Regions from separate parts of the Mesorhizobium sp. CA10 genome, predicted to be linked through region 2. Evidence: predicted binding sites of a transcription regulator. Region 2 holds the regulator's gene; each other region holds the start of a gene.
The links. Region 2 encodes LexA, which represses DNA repair genes until DNA is damaged. Its sites were predicted from a motif close to TGTTCNNNNTGTGTTCNG; they were not measured.

Region 1: the regulator LexA is predicted to act here: its motif matches at 3,088-3,105, upstream of LB535_RS23420 (DNA recombination protein RmuC).
Region 3: the regulator LexA is predicted to act here: its motif matches at 1,861-1,878, upstream of LB535_RS13085 (PA0069 family radical SAM protein).

Annotation. Positions count from the first base shown of each region.
Region 1 is NZ_JAIUHV010000012.1:149,714-154,768, reverse strand. Features, by position in the region: gene truA (tRNA pseudouridine(38-40) synthase TruA) at 273-1,037, opposite strand; gene LB535_RS23435 (GNAT family N-acetyltransferase) at 1,059-1,565, opposite strand; gene fmt (methionyl-tRNA formyltransferase) at 1,562-2,497, opposite strand; gene def (peptide deformylase) at 2,504-3,034, opposite strand; gene LB535_RS23420 (DNA recombination protein RmuC) at 3,138-4,391, shown strand; gene LB535_RS23415 (GFA family protein) at 4,641-5,045, opposite strand.
Region 2 is NZ_JAIUHV010000003.1:612,156-617,210, forward strand. Features, by position in the region: gene LB535_RS09975 (ComEC/Rec2 family competence protein) at 1-1,413, shown strand, start outside; gene lexA (transcriptional repressor LexA) at 1,450-2,184, opposite strand; gene kynU (kynureninase) at 2,617-3,864, shown strand; gene LB535_RS09990 (alpha/beta hydrolase) at 3,912-4,742, shown strand; gene glp (gephyrin-like molybdotransferase Glp) at 4,791-5,055, opposite strand, start outside.
Region 3 is NZ_JAIUHV010000005.1:145,869-150,923, reverse strand. Features, by position in the region: gene LB535_RS13090 (ribonuclease HII) at 1-437, opposite strand, end outside; gene LB535_RS13085 (PA0069 family radical SAM protein) at 632-1,786, opposite strand; gene LB535_RS13080 (glycosyltransferase) at 1,935-2,438, shown strand; gene moaB (molybdenum cofactor biosynthesis protein B) at 2,475-3,032, opposite strand; gene LB535_RS13070 (4-(cytidine 5'-diphospho)-2-C-methyl-D-erythritol kinase) at 3,019-3,912, opposite strand; gene LB535_RS13065 (NfeD family protein) at 3,938-4,123, opposite strand; gene LB535_RS13060 (S49 family peptidase) at 4,209-5,055, opposite strand, start outside.

The sequences.
Region 1 (5,055 bases), on a different contig from region 2:
CACCATTCAAAGTCAGCGCTGCCCCTCACCTGCCTGCCGGCATCCTCCCCGTATAGTGACGGGGAGAGGGGCGCTGTCATCCGCGGCTTCGCCAATTGCTAACGGTGCAGGAAGGAAGCCGGCGCTGCGGCCAGCCCCTTCTCCCCGTCACTATACGGGGAGAAGTGCCCGGCAGGGCGATGAGGGGCAGCGCCGACGCCGACAATTCCCGTCTCCAGCACAAGTTCGAAGCTGAAACAATTGCCTCGCGTCATTGGCAGAATGAGAGGCTTTCACTTGGCCGTCTCTGTCTCCGGATAATCCACCCCGACAAGAAACAGCCCGTCCGGCGGGGCTACCTGGCCGCAGGCGGCGCGGTCGCGCGCTTCGAGCGCCGCCTTGAGATCGGCGGCGCTCCAGGAGCCGTCGCCGACGCGCTTCAGCGAGCCGACCATCGAGCGAACCTGGTTGTGCAGAAAAGAGCGCGCCGAGCTGCGCAGCTCGATGAAGTCTCCATCGCGGCTGACGTCGAGGCGATCAAGCGTGCGGACCGGGCTTTCGGCCTGGCACTGGGTTGAGCGGAAGGTGGTGAAGTCATGCTTTCCGAGCAGCACCTTGGCCGCCTCATGCATGGCCTCGGCGTCGAGCCGCTTCGGCACCCACCAGACCTTGCCCTTTTCCAGCGCCGCCGGCGCCCGGCGGTTGAGGATGCGATAAAGATAATGCCGGCCGGTGGCGGAAAACCGCGCGTCGAAACCGTCGGCGACGACGGCAGCCTTCAGAATGGCGACACGCGTGCCGGCCGCATGCAGATGCGCGTTGACGGCGTCGCGCACCTTGTCGCCCGACCACGCTTTGGCCAGGTCGACATGGGCGACCTGCGCGGTGGCGTGCACGCCGGCATCAGTGCGGCCGGCGGCACGTATTCTTACCTCTTCGCCGCAGAACTTCTCGATCGCCTGCTCGATCGCCTGCTGCACCGAGGGCTGGTCGGCCTGGTGCTGCCAGCCGGCGAATTGGCTGCCGTCATATTCGATATCGAGCCGAAAACGCGGCATGCTGCGGCGCTTACCGCTCGCCTAGGCGGCTAACGCGGTGAAGGCGGAAGCGTAGACCAGCCTGCCGGTCTCGGGCGCGTCGCCCCAGGCCAGCGCCTGCAGCGCCTCGCCCTGGTACTCGCTCTCGAACTTCTCGGCACGGGCATGGCTGTAGCCGAAGCGGCCATAATAGGCCGGATCGCCCAGCACCACGGCCAGCATCTCGCCGGCTTCCTTGAGGCGGACATGCGCCTCGCGGATCAGCGCGCCGCCGATGCCGGTGCCGTGGAACGACGGCTCGACCGCCAGCGGCGCCAGCGCGACGGCGGCGAACTGCTTGGTGCCGTTCTGAACGAACAGTCGCGAGAAAAGAATATGGCCGACGATCTGCCCGTCTTCCTCTGCAACCAGCTCGACGACAGCATCGCCGCCGGTGACAAGCGCGTCGACCAGGCCGGCTTCCGCCTGCTGGCCAAAGGCATGTTCTTCGACGAGGCGGATCGCCTCGCGATCCCGCGGCGTCGCCGCGCGTATCGACATCATGCTCATGTGAGTTTCGTTCCTTTTTCGATCTTGGCTCCGCGCAAAAACTCCTGCGCAGTGGCAGGCTTTCCGCCCGCCCGTTGAACTTCGACCAGCCTGACCGCGCCTGTCCCGCAGGCGACCGTCAGCCGGTCATCGAGAATTCCTCCCGACTCGCCGACGCCATCCGAGAGCGTCGAACGAAGCAGTTTCAGCCGCTCCATGCGGCCGCCAATGTCGACCTCGCACCACGCGCCCGGAAAGGGCGAGAGGCCGCGAATGTGATTGTGGACTTCGCCAGAAGGCCGCGTCCAGTCTACGCGTGTCTCCGATTTATCGATCTTTCGGGCGTGGGTCACCCCTGCCGTTGCCTGTTGGGTAAATGTCAGACAATTTATCCCCAACTGCGCGAGCGCCTCAACCATCAGCGAGGCGCCTTGAATCATCAGTCGGTCATGCAATTCGCCGGCTGTCATGTCGGGCGCGATGGCGACTTTTTCAACCATTGCCACCGGCCCGGTGTCCAGACCCTCTTCCATCTTCATGACCATCATGCCGGTCTCGCTATCGCCGGCCATGATGGCGCGCTGGATGGGAGCAGCACCACGCCAGCGTGGCAAAAGCGAGGCATGGCCGTTGAGGCAGCCCAGCCTTGGCGCGTCCAGAACGGCTTTCGGCAGCAGCAGGCCGTAGGCGACGACCACCGCGACATCGGCCTGCAAGGCGGCAAAAGCCTGCTGCTCGGCCTCGCTTTTCAGCGACGTCGGCGTCCGAACGTCGAGCGCCAGCCGCTCCGCCTCGCGCTGCACCGGCGAGGGCGTCAGCTCCAGCCCGCGCCGGCCGGCGGCGCGCGGCGGCTGGGTGTAGACGGCCGCGATCTCGTGGCCGGCCTCGGCGATGGCGCGCAAGGTCGGCACGGAAAAATCCGGCGTGCCCATGAAGATGACGCGAAGGGGCATGCCCCTCTATCCCACCATCTTACCCGGCGCCTTGTCCTTGGCGAGCTTCTTGAACTTCCGCACCACCATGTCGCGCTTGAGCTTCGAGATGTGGTCGATGAACAAAACGCCGTTGAGATGATCTATCTCGTGCTGCAGGCAGGTGGCCATCAGACCTTCCGCCTGCATCTCCTGCAGCTTGCCGTCGCGGTCGAGATACTTCACCCGCACCGAAGCCGGGCGCTCGACCTCGGCGTAATAGTCGGGGATCGACAGGCAGCCTTCCTCATAGACGGACCGCTGGTCGGAACTTTCCAGCACTTCCGGATTGATGAAGACATGCGGCTGAGGCTCCTCGCCTTCCTTGGCAAGGTCTATGACCAGCAGCCGCCGCGGCTCGCCGACCTGGATCGCCGCGAGGCCGATGCCCGGCGCGTCATACATGGTCTCCAGCATGTCGTCGGCGAGCTTGCGCAAATCGGCATCGACGCGCTCGACCGGCTTGGAAACCTGGCGCAGGACGGGATCGGGAAGGATGATGAGCGGCTTGATCGACATGGCGTCTCACCTAAGACCTCGCTTGAAAAGCGTCAACCGGGGCATCTTTGACCTGTTCACGTTTTGATCTGTGCCAGGAGGCCGAATCGGTTATGCTGCCCAAATGAACGACATGACCTCCGTCCTTTCCGAGCCCATCGCGCGGCTTGGCGCCACGACCGTGACGCTTGGCCAGGCGCTGGCTTTCGGCGCGATCCTTCTGCTTGCGCTGTCCGTGGCGCTCGTCGTCGCCTTGTGGCGCGCGGCCGGGGCACGCGCGGCGGCGGCCGCCGAAGCCGCCGACCATGCCCGCGATGCTGAGGCGAGGATGGCCGAAATCATGCAAGCGCAGGCCGAGATGCAGGGGCGCATGGGGGCGATCGCCGAGGTGTTCGGGGCGCGGCAGGCCGAGCTCACCCAGTCGCTCGGACAACGGCTCGACGCCATGACCGGGCGTCTCGGCCAGACCATGGCCGAGCAGACCAAGTCGACGCATGAGAGCCTGGCCAAGCTGCAGGAGCGGCTGGCGGTGATCGACACCGCGCAAGGCAACATCCAGTCCTTGGCCGGCCAGGTCGTGCAGCTGCAGGCGATCCTCTCCAACAAGCAGACGCGCGGCGCCTTCGGCCAGTCGCGGATGGAGGCGATCGTCGCCGACGGCCTGCCGCACGGCGCCTACGAGTTCCAGGCCAGCCTCTCCAACGGCAGCCGGCCCGATTGCCTGGTGCGGATGCCCAACGGCGCGCCGTCTCTCGCCATCGACGCCAAGTTTCCGCTGGAGGCGTGGAACGCCATCCGCGCCGCCGAGGGCGAGGCCATGCAGAAGGCGGCGGCGCAGGCTTTCCGGCGCGACATCGAGGTGCATATCCGCGATATCGCCGAAAAATACCTGATCCAGAGCGAGACACAGGACACCGCCTTCATGTTCGTGCCGTCGGAATCGGTGTTTGCCGAGATCCACGAGAATTTCGAGGCGGTGGTGCAGAAGGCGCATCGCGCCCGCGTCGTCATCGTCTCGCCCTCGCTGCTGATGCTGTCGATCCAGGTGATCCAGGCGATCCTCAAGGACGCCCGCATGCGCGAGCAGGCGCATCTGATCCAGGGCGAGGTCATCCGCCTGATGGAGGATGTGGCGCGGGTCGACGAGCGGGTACGTCGGCTGCAGACACATTTCGGCCAGGCGGCGCGCGACATCGACGACATCCTGGTGTCGACGTCGAAGGTGACCAAGCGCGGCCAGAAGATCGAGGCGCTGGAATTCGCGGAAGGCGAGACCGAGGCCGCACGAGGTGCCGCGCCAAAGGCCGAAGGCGGTTCGCGGGTAGCAGACTCCAAGACGGGTCAGCTCAGGCTGCGCGTCGTCGAGGGCGACGAGTAGTCGCTCGACGCCAACGTTGGAACGACCGATTCTTCCTTCGCTGGCGAGGTCGCATCCCTTGGAGATTGTCTGGAACGCCGATCACTTGCATGCCATGAGGCTAACGCATTGAGACGGCTAAGAATTTTGCTCCGCCGAGCCCCTCATATCGGTCACGGCATGGATCTTCGGGTCATGCCCGAGGATGACGAAGGCGCGAAAGATTCAGCCAATCGCCGAGGCTTCCGTCAACGGGCCGATCCGACAGTGCTACTGCTCCTCGATGGTCGCCATGCCTTCAAACTCCGGCAGCCAATGCAACGCCGAGCGGTGCCAGACTTGTCTTCTCGGCACCAGTTGGTCGCGCTGGCGCGCCGTGCCCACCCTAATGCCATAGATTTTCGGTCCATCGCCAACCGACGTCGCATAAAGATGCGATCCGCATTCGCCGCAAAACCCCTGCGCGCGCTTGGCCCCGCTGGATCCGGTCTTGATATAGACTTTCGGTGTGCCCTTGGTAATCCGGTAATGCTCTTCCGGCGCGCCGACGGTCACGCGAAAGGCTGTGCCGGTCAGCTGCTGGCAGTCGGTGCAGTGGCAGATCGAGGTCTTTTCCGGATCGACCTCCGCCTCATAGGCGATCGCGCCGCAATGGCATCCGCCGTCGATCTTCATAGGCCTTCCT
Region 2 (5,055 bases):
ATGGCGCTGGTCGCCGGCACGATCATGGTCCTGCTACGCGGCGCCTTCGCGCTGTTTCCGGATTTCTCGTCGCGCCGGCCGGTGAAGAAATATGCCGCTGGCATCGCGCTGGCGTCGATCGCCGCCTATCTCGTGATCTCCGGCATCGTGGTGGCGGCCGAGCGAAGCTTCATCATGCTTGGCGTGATGCTGGTCGCCGTGCTTTTCGACCGCGCAGCGCTGACCATGCGCAACCTGGCGATCTCTGCCATCGCCGTCATCCTGGTCTCGCCGCACGAAGTGGTCGGCCCGAGCTTCCAGATGTCCTTCGCTGCCACCGCCGCCCTGGTCGGCGCCTATGCCGGCTTCGCCGACTATCGCGCCGGCAAAACGACCGCGCCGCCGGCAAAGCGTTCGTTTCTCGGGTTCCTATCGCGAAAACTGGCGATTGGAGCGGGTGGCGCCGCCGTGACGTCGCTCATCGCGGGCAGCGCGACATTGTTGTTTGCCATCTGGCACTTCCAGCGGGTGTCGCCGCTCAGCCTGCTGGCCAATCTGGCGGTCATGCCGATCGTCTCACTGATCGTCATCCCGTTCGCCGTGCTGAGCGCGCTGGCCATGCCCTTCGGCTTCGACGGTCCGTTCCTCTTTGTCATGGGCAAAGGCCTGACGGCGATGATCGCCATTTCGGCATGGATTTCCGAGCGCTCACCGGTCGACGCCGTGGGGCTGATCTCAATCCAGTCGGTGCTGCTGGCGACGGTCGCGCTGGTCATCGCGACGATGGCCACCACCTGGCTGAGGCTTGCCGCCGTACCTTTCGCGCTCGCTGCGCTGCTGGCCATTCCGCATGTCCGCACACCGGACGTGCTTATCTCGGAGGATGCGCATCTGGTGGCGATGCCGATCGGCGGCGGCGAGCTTGCCGTCAATCGCGAACGCTCCAACGAGTTCACCACCGACAACTGGAAACGGGCGCTGAAAGCCGAGGAGATCGTGCCGCCGGAAAGGTTCGCCAAAGATACGCTGGACATTGCCGATCCCGTCGACCTGCCGCCCGGCTCGCCCTTCTATTGCAGCGGCGATCTCTGCATCGGCCGGCATCCTTCCGGCGCGATCGTCGCGCTCGCCGAGACCCGCGACGCCGCCCGGCCGGCCTGCGGTTTCGCCGACCTCATCGTCATCAACGACGCCACGGCCTATAACCCATGCCGCGATCCGCGTGTGCTCGTCGTCACCAAGCGGCAGCTGGCGCGCGACGGCAGCGCCGCCGTTTTCTTCGATCCGCAATCGGCAACCGCGCGGCCAACCGTCCGCCACGCGGTCGTAGAACCATACCGACCCTGGCACGAGCAGCGAAAATACACGCGCGAGGCGAGGGGACTGGCGCCCTATAAGCAGCCGGAAAAACCAGCCGCCGCACCGGCCCAATAGACTGTCGTTCGGGCGAAGAAGGCCGGCCAGTTCTGCTCAGTAGCGGCGGATGAGTCCCACGAGCTTGCCTTGAACCTTGACCCGGTCCGGTCCGAAGATCCGGGTCTCATAGGCTGGGTTGGCGGCCTCGAGCGCGATCGAGGCACCCTTGCGGCGGAAACGCTTAAGCGTCGCCTCCTCATCGTCGACCAGCGCCACCACGATCTCACCCGGGCTTGCGGTGTTGGCATTGCGGATGATGACGGTGTCGCCATCGAAGATGCCGGCCTCGATCATCGAGTCGCCCTTGACCTCCAACGCGTAATACTCGCCGCCCATGATCATGTCCGGCGGCACCGAGATCGAATGCGTCTGGTGCTGGATGGCGTCAATCGGCACGCCGGCGGCGATGCGGCCCATCACCGGAATGGATACGGCCGCCGCGGCCTCGTCGTCATTGCTTGGCGTCGGGGTGCGCGATGGCGTCGTTGGCTTGACCTGGCGACTGAGATTGCCTTGGCCGCCTTGGATGATGCTCGGCGAAAACTTCTTCGCGGCATTCAGGCCAGGCGCGATCGAGTCGGGCAGGCGCAGCACTTCCAGCGCGCGCGCCCGGTTCGGCAGCCGGCGAATGAAGCCGCGTTCTTCCAGCGCCGTGATCAGCCGGTGGATGCCGGACTTGGAGGCAAGGTCGAGCGCCTCCTTCATCTCATCGAATGATGGAGGAATCCCGCTCTCCTTCAGGCGTTCATGGATGAACATCAGGAGTTCATGTTGTTTGCGCGTCAGCATCGGCGGCCCCCACGGGTTCTGAAACCAGAATCAGAAAAACAAACCCAGAACAAACACTATCTGTTCCAGTTGTGTTCCGCAACCGTTTAAAGTTTAGTGAATTTGTTAACGCTGCCGAAACAATGTCGCATCCGGTGATGCCTTGGCCGCCCTTGTAGGACAGCGGCATTGATTCCGCTCGATTTTGGAGCTTCGTTAAGCTGAAACAAGAGCCGACACGATCACGAAGCGGCGGATGGGATCACGTCGGCTCGTTCCGTAAGCGCGCCGCACCGTGAACGAAACGAATCCAAAATGCCAACCTTGGCGAAGTTCCGATCCGCAGTCTTCGCCGTCTATGGACCAGCTAACATAGGACCAAAGGTTCTTGCCCTGTCGCCGAGGGTGGTGAGACAACCCCCTTGGCCAGATCGAAACGGAGGGGGCAGCACAATGAGGGGAATTCCTGATCTCGCCGAAGTCGAGGCGATGGATGCCGCGGATCCGCTGCGCGCCATGCGCGATCGCTTCGTCTTGCCGGAAGACGTCATATACCTCGACGGCAATTCGCTGGGCGCTGCTTCGATCGACGCCTTCAGCGAGATCGAGACTGCCGCGAGGCAGGAATGGGCGCGGGATCTCATTCGCGCCTGGAACACCGCCGGCTGGTTCGATATGCCCATCGAGCTGGGTGACCAGCTAGGACGGCTGATCGGCGCGAAACCCGGCCAGACGGTCGTTTGCGACACGACTTCGATCAACATCTACAAGGTCCTGCATGCGGCACTTACAATGCGGCCCGAGCGTTCGGTGATCGTTGCCGAGGGCGACAGCTTTCCGACCGACCTCTACATGGCGGAAGGCGTCGCATCGACGCGGCCCGGCACGGTGCTGCGGCTCGAAGGCGCCGATGCCCCGACGATTGAGGAACTGGTCGACGATCGCGTCGCGGTCATCCTGGTCAACCACGTCAACTACAAATCCGGCCGGCTGCGCGACATGGCGGCGCTCACCCGCAAGGCTCATGAAGCCGGCGCGCTGATCGTCTGGGACCTCTGCCACACGGCGGGTGCGCTGCCGGTGGATCTCGACGGCTCTAATGCCGATTTCGCCATTGGCTGCACCTACAAGTATCTCAATGGCGGGCCGGGCTCGCCAGCCTTCATCTACGCCGCGAACCGCCACCACCGCGACATTCGCCAGCCGCTCAGCGGCTGGTGGGGCCATGCCCGGCCTTTCGCGTTCGAGCAGGGCTACGCCGCGGGCACGGGCATCCGGCGGTTCCTGTGCGGAACGCAGCCGGTGCTGTCGATGCGCGCGCTGAAAGGCGCGCTGGATATGTGGAACGATGTCGACATCAGGGCCGTGCGGGGAAAAAGCGTCGCGCTGACGGACCTGTTCATCCGGCTTGTCGAAGCCAAATGCGGCGGCTTCGGTCTTGAGCTGGAGAGCCCGCGCTCAGGCGCAGAACGCGGCAGCCAGGTATCGTTCGCCCATCCAAATGGCTACCAGGTGATGCGCGCCTTGATCGAGCGCGGCGTGATTGGCGATTTCCGCGCGCCATCCACCATTCGTTTCGGCTTCACGCCGCTCTATGTCGGTTACCGCGATGTCTGGAATGCGGTCGAGGTGCTGCAGGACATCCTGCGCACTGGCATCTGGCAAGACGCGCGCTTTGCCGTCAAAGCGACCGTTACCTGACTTTGAATCGGCGATGCCGAACAAACGACCTGATCGCGGAGGCACCGTTGCTGGGACATCGCATTGCCGACTGGGACGACGCCTACGCAAATGGCGCAAATATCGCGGGCGGCGACCGCTGGCCGGCGGCGTGGGATGGGCCGGCGCGGGCATTCCGCGAAAGGCTGCTGTCAGAGGGCAGGGCGCGGCTCGATGTTGTCTACGGCGAAGCGCCGCGCAATCGCTTCGACCTTTTTCTCCCGTCTGCGGCGCCAAAGGGGCTCGTTGTGTTCATCCACGGCGGTTATTGGATGGAGTCGGACAAGAGCTCCTGGTCGCATCTGGCTGGAGGCGCGATCGGCCGCGGCTTTGCCGTCGCCATGCCCTCCTACACGCTGTGCCCGCAGACCAGGATCAGCGGCATAGTCGGCGAGGTCGCTGCAGCGATCGAGAAGACGGCGTCCATGGTTGATGGTCCGTTGATGCTGACCGGGCACTCGGCCGGCGGGCATCTCGCCAGCCGGATGGTGACCACGGCCTCACCGCTATCATCCGATTTGGCGCGGCGCATACGCCAAGTGGTTTCGATTTCAGGCCTGCACGACCTTCGGCCGCTGATGTTCACAGCGCTGAACGAGACCCTGAACATCGACGAGCCGGAAGCGCGGAGCGAAAGCCCGGCATTGTTGCGGCCTCGACAGGGAGCCTGCATCACCTGCTGGGCCGGCGGCGGCGAGCGTGCGGAATTCCTGCGCCAGAGCGCGTTGCTCGCCAACATCTGGACCGGGCTCGGCGCCTCCACCCGTTCAGTGGTCGAGCCGGACCGACATCATTTCAACATTGTCGATGGCCTCGCCGACCCGGATCATCCCCTGACCCGTACGCTGGTGGACGAATAAGGGTTACGATCGACTTCGTCGACGTATCAGGATCGACTTCGTCGACGCCTAGCGCAGCATGAGCACGCTGCATTCAGCGCCGGCTTCCGCCGCCGGCGCAAAGGGCTCGCGCACGATCAGGCCGTTGGCGTCGGCGAGCATCCGCAGCATCGAGGAGTCCTGGATTCCGAAAGGTATCGCGACCAAGGTGCCGGCGTCCTCGCGCACGACGGCGCGCACATAGTCCTGCCTAAGGTCGTTGGCCCGCATCGCGGTGCCAAGCCGGGCCGTTCGCATATCCTGATGGTGATCGCGGCCACCGAGCCGGGCAAGC
Region 3 (5,055 bases), on a different contig from region 2:
ATGAGCGCGCGGCCTTCGCAGGCGAGACCTGGCGGTATGTCGCGGCCGTCGGCCAGGGCGAGCTTCGGCCGCAAGGACAGGCCGGCGGCAGCGCGGCGCATCGCTTCGAGACTGGCTTTCAAAATGTTGCTGTTGTCGATGCCTTCGGCACTGATCGAAGCCATCGAGATGCTGAGCGCCGAGCCGAGAATCTTGAGGAACAGCGCCTCGCGCTGCAAATGGGTGAGTCGCTTGGAATCGTCGAGCCCTTCGGGAATGTTGGCGGGGTTGAGCACCACCGCGGCGGCCACCACCGGACCTGCGAGCGGACCGCGGCCGGCCTCGTCCATGCCGGCGACCGGCCACAGCCCGTCTGCTATCGCTTTCGTCTCGATCGAGAAGTCGGGCTTCTCGACCATTTCAAAGAGAAGCGGAGAATCGGAACGCGCGCGAGCCATGGTGCGGCGAGGTTCGCATCGGCTCCGATTCTCCGCAAGTCCTTCCGGGTCGGATGGGGCGTCGGACCGGGAAGGCACCGTCTCACAGCCGGGGGACAGGGGCCGGACGGGATTTCGAAACAAATGGCAATTCCAGACCGAAAATCGCTTTGCCTGGAAGTGCTTAGCGCCGGCCGTCATGGCCGGCGCTGGCGTCAAAGCAGCATCAGCTGCTCGCCGGCACTGGCGCCTGCGACGAATTGGTCGGTGCGAAGCTGCCGCCGCTCGACATTGAGGCCGAGCCGCTTGGCGGCGATCTCGAAGCGCCGGCCGATCTGCCAGGCATAGGGACCGGCGCCCTTCATGCGCTTGCCCCATTCGGAATCGTAATCCTTGCCGTCGCGCATCGAGCGGATAAGCGACATCACATGCCGGTAGCGGTCGGGATAATGGCGCAACAGCCAGTCCTTGAAGATCGGCGCCACTTCGAGCGGCAGGCGCAGGATGACGTAGCCGGCCTCCCGCGCGCCGGCGGCTCTAGCCGAATCGAGGATGCGCTCCATCTCCGGATCGGTAAGCCCCGGAATAATCGGCGCCACCATGACCGACGCCGGGATGCCGGCGTCCGAAAGCTGCCTGATCGCCTCCAGCCGCTTCGTCGGCGTCGAGGCGCGTGGCTCCATCGTTCTCGCCAGCATGCGGTCGAGCGTCGTCACCGACAGCGCCACCTTGGCAAGGCCGCGCTCGGCCATGCGCGACAGGATGTCGATGTCGCGTGTCACCAACGCCGACTTGGTGACAATGCCGACCGGATGGCCGCGCGCTTCCAGCACTTCCAGGATCTCGCGCATGATGCGGTATTGCTTCTCGATCGGCTGGTAGGGATCGGTGTTGGTGCCGATGGCGATCGTGCGCGGCTGGTAGCCCGGTTTTGACAATTCCCTGTCCAGCATGCGCGCGGCATCCGGCTTGGCGAACAGCTTTGATTCGAAATCGAGCCCCGGCGACAGGCCCATGAAGGCATGCGTCGGCCTGGCGAAGCAGTAGACGCAGCCATGCTCGCAGCCGCGATAGGGGTTGATCGAACGGTCGAAGGAGATGTCAGGCGACTCGTTGCGCGTGATGATGGTGCGCGGCTTTTCGACCTGCACTTCCGTCTTGAACGGCGGCAGTTCCTCCAGCGAGTTCCAGCCGTCGTCGAAGACATGACGGCTGACCGGCTCGAACCGGCCGGACGGATTGATGCCGGCCGAGCGGCCGCGATTGCGATCGGGCCGCACGCGCATGCCGCTCTGCTCGATCATCGCGTTTGCCATCTCGGCTCGGCCTGCTCCGAAAGCGGCAATGTCGGCGCGCACGATCTGTTCCATTTTCGCCCTCTCCCAGGGACTGTCGGCAGGCTGTCGAATCGCTCTGTTCATGAAACTATTCCTATTTCGCCGAAGAGAACAAAGCAAGAACTTTTTCGCTTGAAGCGCACAACTGGCGCATCGCCGCACTTTCCGCTATTCGGCTAAAATGCTCAGCGTCCTTATCGAAACCCGCAACGACGAAGAGGGGCTTGCCCGTACGCTCGCCTCGCTGGTCGGCGGCGCGGTCGAAGGCGTCGTGCGCGACGTGATCGTCTGCGATCAAGGCTCGACCGATCAGACGCACCGGGTGGCCGAGCATGCCGGCTGCCACTATGCGACCGGCGGGATCGGCGCCGGTATCGGCCAGGCCAAGGGCGACTGGCTGCTCCTGCTCGAGCCAGGGGCGCGGCTCGCCGAGGGCTGGATCGACGAAGTCGTGGCGCACACGGCGAAACAGACCATGCCGGCGCGCTTTTCACGCGCCCGCGCCAACCGTGCGCCTTTCCTGGCCAGGGTGTTCTCGAGCAATCGTGCACTGGCCGAGGGGCTTGTCATCAGCAAGCGTCAGGCCTCGGCTCTGGCAAAGAGCGCGCGCAGCGCCGAAGCCCTGGCGCGCGGCCTGGCGACCAGAAGGCTGAACGCCGAAATCTGGATCGCGCCGCCGAAATGATGCCCCGCCGTGCCGGCCGGGCGCCTTAACTGAGCTTTACGAGGTGGGCTTGCCGCCGCGCCTGAGATGCTCGTCCAGCCGCGGCATGATCTCGACGAAGTTGCAGGGCATGTGCCGGTAGTCGAGCTGCGCCTTGATGATGCCATCCCAGGCGTCCTTGCAGGCGCCGGGCGAGCCCGGCAGCACGAAGACGAAGGTGGCGTTGACGACGCCGCCTGTTGCCCGGCTCTGGATCGTCGAGGTTCCGATCTTGTCGTAGGAGATGCGGTGGAAGACTTCCGAAAAGCCGTCCATGCGCTTTTCGAAGATCGGCTCCAGCGCCTCCGGCGTCACGTCGCGGCCGGTGAAGCCGGTGCCGCCGGTGGTGATCACGACATCGATGTTTTCGTCCTTCGACCAGCCAAGCACCTTGTCGCGGATCTTGTCGCGGTCGTCGGTCACGATATCGCGCGCGGCAAGGCTGTGGCCGGCTTCCGCGATGCGGTCGGCCAGCGTCTGTCCGGATTTGTCGTCGGCGAGGCCGCGCGTGTCGGAGACGGTAAGCACGGCGATGCGCACCGGAATGAAGGGCCGGCTTTCGTCAAGCTTCGCCATCGCTCACCTCCATGCTGCGCGTCGCGGCAACGAACCAGTCGGGGTGGCGGGCGCGGATCTCGATCGCCGCGCGCTTTGCGACATTGCCGGTCTCGAACAGGCCGAAGCATGTGGCGCCCGAGCCGGACATGCGCGCGAAGGCGGCGTCGGCTTTTTTCAATGCCTTGAGCGCCTCGCCGATCGCAGGTTCGATCGAACGCGCGGCAGGCTCAAGATCGTTGCGCGTCGTCTCCAGCCAGTTGCGGATCGTGTGGAAATCAAGGCGCTTCGGCAGCGGCGGCAGCGCCTCGTTATCGCGGCTGGAGAGCGCCTTGAACACGTCCGGCGTCGAGACTGCGATGCCCGGATTGACCAGCACCAGGCCAAGCGCAGGAAAGGCGGATAGCGGCGAGACTTCATCGCCGATACCGCGTGCGATCAGCGGCTTTGATTTGAGGCACATCGGCAGGTCGGCACCGAGCGAAAGCCCGATCCGGGCCAGCGAATTGTCGTCGATATCGAGCTTCCAGAGCCGCGCCAGGCCATTAAGCGCGGCCGCCGCGTCGCTCGAACCGCCGCCGACTCCGGAGGCGATGGGCAGGTTCTTCTCCAGCCGGATGGCGACCGGCGATCCCTGTTGCATGCCGGCTTCCCGGCGCAAGGCATCGCGCACCTTCACCACCAGATTGTCGCCGTCGAGCGGCAGCCCGGCGGCATAACGGCCGGATACCGAGAATTCATCGAGCTCGGCCCGCTCGATCTCGAGCCGGTCGCCGAAGCGGGTGAAGACGGCAAGGCTGTCGATGAGATGGTAGCCGTCGGCGCGCTGTCCGATGACATGCAGCGCCAGGTTGATCTTGGCAGGCGCAAGCCACGTCCGGACCTCTGTGCCGGGCTCCAGGATGTCGGCTGCTGGCGAGATGGGATCAGTCCTTGGCGAGACGATATTCGCCGGTCTTGGGGTCCTTGACCAGCGTGCCCGTCGTGCCGTTCGCCGCCTGTCTTTCGGTACGCCGGATCTTGGCCGTCACGCGTTCGGCCTCGCGCACGAAAGCGCGGTAGCCAAAGTAAGCGGCGGCGCCGACAACGGCGAAGAAAATGATCTGCGGCATCTCTAAAACTCCTCCCGCGTCCTCGCGGCAAGGCCGGCCGGACAGGCTCGGTCAAGCGGCCATGCTAGCCGCATTCATGGCTTTTTCAAAGCCCGAAGCGCGCCCACAGCGCGCGCTCTTCCGCCGCATCGAGGACGCCGCTGGCGGCGGCCGCCGCGATATCCGGCGCCGAAACGCGCGAGCCGAACAGGCCGAAACGGCCGAACAGACCACGCGGCGCGGTGATCAGCTTGAGCTGCGTCTTTTCGCCGAAACGGGTCTTGAGCACGCTGCGCATATCGCCCAGCGCATCGACAAGGCCGAGCTCGAGGCCGCGCTTGGCGGTCCAGAACAGGCCGGTGAACAGGTCCGGGTCGTCCTTGAGCTTGCTGCCGCGCCGCTCCTTGACGAGGTCGATGAACGTTTCGTGCACTTCGAGCTGCAGCGCCTTCAGCCGTTCGACGTCCTCCTCCTTCTCGGGCTTGAACGGATCGAGCACGGCCTTGTTCTGGCCGGCGGTGTGGACGCGCCGCTCGACGCCGATCTTCTTCATCAGCTCCGGGAAGCCGAACGAGGCCGAGACCACGCCGATCGAGCCGACGATCGAGGACGGGTCGGCGAAGATCTCGTCGCCGGCAACCGCGATCATGTAGCCGCCCGAGGCCGCCACGTCCTCGACGAAGACCAGCACCTTCTTGTTCTTTTCCGCCGCCAGGTCGCGGATGCGCTTGAAGATCAGACGCGACTGCACCGCTGAGCCGCCCGGCGAATTGATCGAGATGGCGACCGCCGGCGCGTCGAAGCCGAACGCCTTTTCGATCAGGCCGGCCGTCGAGGCGAGCGACAGGCTCGGCCGGAACTGGCCTCCGCCGGCCATGATGGGGCCTTGCAGCCGGATGACCGGAATGGTGACGACTGTCGAGCGCCAGGATTTCGGCAGCAGGCGGTTGAAA